2 regions of the Mesorhizobium sp. RCAM 05099 genome follow, and region 2 is predicted to be linked to the other one. Evidence: predicted binding sites of a transcription regulator. Region 2 holds the regulator's gene; the other holds the start of a gene.
What was found. The regulator HrcA, encoded in region 2, represses chaperone genes, less so after heat shock. The targets are predictions, from matches to a motif close to GTTAGCACTCNCNNNNNGNGAGTGCTAAC.
Positions count from the first base shown of each region.

Region 1: the regulator HrcA is predicted to act here: its motif matches at 1,110-1,138, upstream of AC56QQ_RS12015 (co-chaperone GroES).

Region 1 covers NZ_CM185035.1:2,440,219-2,442,606, reverse strand. The annotation lists gene groL (chaperonin GroEL) at 1-711, opposite strand, end outside; gene AC56QQ_RS12015 (co-chaperone GroES) at 743-1,057, opposite strand; gene AC56QQ_RS12010 (hypothetical protein) at 1,305-1,559, shown strand; gene AC56QQ_RS12005 (DUF1488 family protein) at 1,556-1,822, shown strand; gene AC56QQ_RS12000 (DUF6500 family protein) at 2,033-2,254, opposite strand; gene AC56QQ_RS11995 (hypothetical protein) at 2,319-2,388, opposite strand, start outside.
Region 2 covers NZ_CM185035.1:543,609-545,996, reverse strand. The annotation lists gene AC56QQ_RS02625 (PQQ-dependent sugar dehydrogenase) at 1-203, opposite strand, end outside; gene AC56QQ_RS02620 (hypothetical protein) at 303-500, opposite strand; gene hrcA (heat-inducible transcriptional repressor HrcA) at 525-1,607, opposite strand; gene rph (ribonuclease PH) at 1,853-2,388, shown strand, end outside.

The DNA of each region.
Region 1 (2,388 bases), 1.9 Mb from region 2:
GAGGATCGGCAGCATCGCCTGCAGATTGCCGAGCTTCTTCTCGTGGATGAGCACGTAAGGCTCTTCCAGCTCGACGCGCATCTTGTCGGCATTGGTGACGAAATAGGGTGAGAGATAGCCGCGGTCGAACTGCATGCCCTCGACGACGTCGAGTTCGGTTTCGGCGGTCTTGGCTTCCTCGACGGTGATGACGCCGTCATTGCCGACCTTGTCCATCGCCTTGGCGATCATCTCGCCGACGGTTGCGTCGCCATTGGCGGCGATGGTGCCGACCTGGGCGATCTCGGCCGACGACTTGACCTTCTTGGCCTTGGCCTTGATTTCCCCGACGACGGCGGCGACGGCCTGGTCGATGCCGCGCTTGAGGTCCATCGGGTTCATGCCGGCGGCGACCAGCTTGGCGCCTTCGCGCAGGATCGAAGCGGCCAGCACCGTGGCGGTGGTGGTGCCGTCACCGGCGAGGTCGTTGGTCTTCGAGGCCACTTCGCGCACCATCTGCGCGCCCATGTTCTCGAACTTGTCGGCAAGCTCGATTTCCTTGGCGACGGTGACGCCGTCCTTGGTGATGCGCGGCGCGCCATAGGCCTTGTCGATGATGACGTTGCGGCCCTTGGGGCCGAGCGTGACCTTCACCGCATTGGTGAGGATCTCGACGCCGCGCAGCATGCGGTCGCGCGCATCGGTGGAGAATTTGATTTCCTTGGCAGACATTTTTTATCCAGTTCGTTCAGAGGGAGTGAGGTCAGGCGGCTTTCTTGGCGGCCACGGTCTTCTCGATGACGCCCATGATGTCGGCTTCCTTCATGATCAGAAGGTCCTCGCCGTCGATCTTGACCTCGGTGCCCGACCATTTGCCGAACAGGATGGTATCGCCGGCCTTGACGTCGAGCGGAACAAGCGCGCCATTTTCGTCGCGTGCGCCAGGTCCAACGGCGATGACTTCGCCTTCCTGCGGCTTTTCCTTGGCATTGTCGGGGATGATGATGCCGCCCTTGGATTTGATATCGCCTTCGGCGCGCCGAATGACGACGCGATCGTGGAGTGGCCGAAACTTCATGAGAACTTCTTTCTGGGGCCGGCATAGGCGGCCGCGTCCCTCATATAGGCGCTTTGGCACTCGATAGATAGGAGTGCCAAAAATTATTCGCGGGCGGAATTAAATATTCAAAAGTATTATTTCGGGCTGCCGTTTCGTGATATCGGAACCAAGTCAAATATTTCAAAAGATTGAATTTTGCCGATCGAACACCTATTTATCGGACAAGTTCATTTGCACAATTTCAGGCACAAGGGAGATTTCTTCGATGGCCGAAGGCAATCAGACGATCATGGAAAAAGCTGAAGCCCGCTTTGTCGACAAGCAGAAGAAGACGGCGGAGCGCAACAAGGCAACCGCTGAATACATGTCCGAAGCCAGGGCCCGGGAGATCAAGACCGCAAGGCTCAGGGAATTGCGGCTGGCCAAGGAAGAGGCAGACCGCGTCGCGGAAGCCCTGAACCCGACGCCGAAGAAGAAGCGCGCGGTCAAGAAGGTGGCCGCAACGGAGGTCAAGACATGAGCCTGACATTCCCCAACCGCAGCCGCAGCTATGACGAAGCCGGCAAGCGCATCCGTTTCGTCGGCCATGACGGCATGTTCCAGATTTCGTTTTCCGTCGCCGCCGACGCCATGACCAGGATGCAGCCGGCGACAGCGGCCAACGAGGCCGGTTACCTCGCCACATTCGACACCGAGAGCAGCGCCATCCGCGACGTGGCGGCCAAGGCCTACGACCGCACCCGCAAGAGCATGTATGTGCTGACGGCCGCCGATTTCGGCTGATCGGCCTTGCGTGCGTTGGGTTTCAGGTGATGCCGGCCTGCGAACGGCAGTTTTCTGCGCTTCCGGTGCTCACGTACCCAAAAGTACGTTGCGCGCCGGTTCTCGAAAACCACCATTCTCGGCTCAGCCTGACCTGAATCTCAACACACCCTGGCGCATGTCGCTCAAGAGTGGTCTCGGTTTGAGACAACGACATGCATGAAACGACGATTAAAGGTCCATGTTCTCGACCATCGTGCGTATCTTCTCGGCCTTTTCGAAATGGTCGAGGCGGTGGGTTCTGATCCACCATTCGGCTGCTTCCATCAGCAGTTCGGGGTCGTCGTTCCTGTTGGCGAAAAACGCGTAGAACGACACGCCGACGGCAGGCCCTTTCTCGGAAATCTTGCGGTCGCAGACCTCCAGTATCTTTTGCTTCAGGCTCGCTCTCACGGGAATCCTCTGGTTTCGGCGCGGCAAGGTCTTGGCCCCCGCTCCGGGCTGGCAGCCGGAACGCTCAATCCTTGCGCTCCGCTCTCTCCCGGCGCCTGACGTCGCGGACATTCATCTGCACGACCATGTCCTCG
Region 2 (2,388 bases):
AGGCCGGCGCTGTTCGAAGCGGATTTGGTGACGTAGGGCTTCGGCAGGTCTTCCGGCTTGATCAGGCGGCGCACCCCCGGCCTGTCGGCACGCCAGTCGCCGAAGGCGGCCGCGCCCTTCAGCACCGGCTGATCCGCCTGCTGGGCGAATGCCGCGGTGGTGAGGAACAGTGCGGGAAGCACCAGCCGGGCCAATCGGATCATTCCGTCCTCCACCTGGTCACGAAGGAGAGTAACGGCCGGTTTGCTCTTGGGTTCCGTCTCGCACGATGAGTTGAAGGACGTGAGGATCCGATTTCGGGCTCAGCTCCCGGCGGCGTAAAAATCGTCGTCGAGACGTTTTTCCAGCGCGACGAGATCGGCCGGCAGCGGCAGGCCCATGGCCCGCATTTCCCGCAGTTTTTCGCGCAACTGTTCCTGGATTTCGTGCTGGTCTTCCGGCTGGTTGACCATCTCCTCCAGCAGCAGGCTGATCCGGGCCTTGAGTTCTTCGAGCGCCATCATCGTCTCCTCGGTTAGCCCGGCTCAACGGAGCATGCGGGAAATCAGCTGTGCGGTATAGTCAACCATCGGCACGATGCGGGCATAATTCAGCCGAGTCGGACCGATGACGCCAAGCGCGCCAACGACGCGCGCATCCTTGTCGCGATAGGGCGCGACGACCAGCGACGAGCCCGACAGCGAAAACAGCTTGTTTTCCGAGCCGATGAAGATGCGCACGCCCGACCCCTCCTCGGCAAGGTCAAGCAGCTGGATCAGCCCATCCTGCGTTTCCATGTCCTCGAACAGGTGCCGCAGCAGTTCGATGTCGGCCTGGGCGGTGACGTTTTCGAGCAGGTTGGCGCGGCCGCGCACGATGAGGCGCGCCGGCAGGCCGCTGTCGGCGCCAGCCCACACCGCCAGCCCCTTTTCGACCAGGTCCTGCGACAGCGTGTCGAGCGCCGCCCTGGTCTCTTCCTTGATCCGGGCGATCTCCACCCGCGCCTCGGCCAGCGTTCGGCCACGGATATGGGCGTTGAGGAAATTCGACGCCTCATGCAGTTGCGAGACGGTGATGCCGGCGGGCAGGTCGACGACGCGGTTTTCGACGTCGCCATTCTGCGACACCAGCACCGCCAGCGCCTTGGTCGGCTCGAGCTGGATGAATTCGATGTGCTTCAGCGCCACCTCGTTCTTGGCGGCAAGCACCAGGCCGGCGCCGCGCGACATGCCCGACAGCATCTGACTGGCCTCGGTCAGCATGTGTTCCAGCGTCGCGCCAGAGCCGGACGCCCTCACCTGCGCCTCGATGGTGCGGCGCTCCTCGTCGGAGAGGTCGCCAAGTTCCATGAAGGCGTCGACGAAGAAACGCAAACCCGCCTGGGTCGGCAGCCGGCCGGCGGAGATGTGCGGGGCGTAGATCAGGCCGAGATGCTCGAGGTCGCTCATCACATTGCGGATGGTGGCGGGCGACAGCGAGGACGGCAGGATGCGCGACAGGCTGCGTGATCCCACCGGTTCTCCGTCCCTGAGATAGGAATCGACGATGCGCCGGAAGATATCGCGCGAGCGCATGTCTAGCGATTGAAGCGCGGGCGACTGCGAACTGGGATCGACGGCCTTGGTCATTGCGGGCAAAAACCTCTGTACCAAGGATATAGACTTCACCACGGCCCGCGCAACCCGGTGTCTGCGTCAGATCACCCGGTGTCTGCGCCTCGGATCACCCGGTGTCTGCGTCTCAGATCACCCGGTGTCTGTGTGAGATCACCCGGTGTCCGTGTGGGGTCTTCAGGCCATTTTCCTTTGCGCCATGCGTCCCATGCGGCTACAAGCCGGCCAAGATTCCGAAAAATGACAAGAAAGCAGCCTGAATGCGCCCTTCCAAACGCCAATTCGACGAAATGCGCGCCATCTCCTTCGAGCGCGGCGTCTCCAAGCACGCCGAAGGTTCGTGCCTGGTGAAGTTCGGCGACACCCATGTCCTGTGCACGGCAAGCCTCGAGGAAAAGGTGCCGGGCTGGATGCGCAATTCCGGCAAGGGCTGGGTGACGGCGGAATATGGCATGCTGCCGCGCTCGACCGGCGAGCGCATGCGCCGCGAGGCTTCCGCGGGCAAGCAGGGTGGTCGCACGCTGGAAATCCAGCGGCTGATCGGGCGCTCCTTGCGCGCCGTGGTCGACCTGCAGGCGCTGGGCGAACAGCAGATCACCGTCGACTGTGACGTCATCCAGGCCGATGGCGGCACCCGCACCGCCTCGATCACCGGCGGCTGGGTGGCGCTGTACGACTGCCTGCGCTGGATGGAGGCGCGGCAGATGGCCAGCGTCGCCAAGGTGCTGAAGGACCATGTCGCGGCTATTTCCTGCGGCATCCATGACGGCCAGCCGGTCATCGACCTCGACTATAT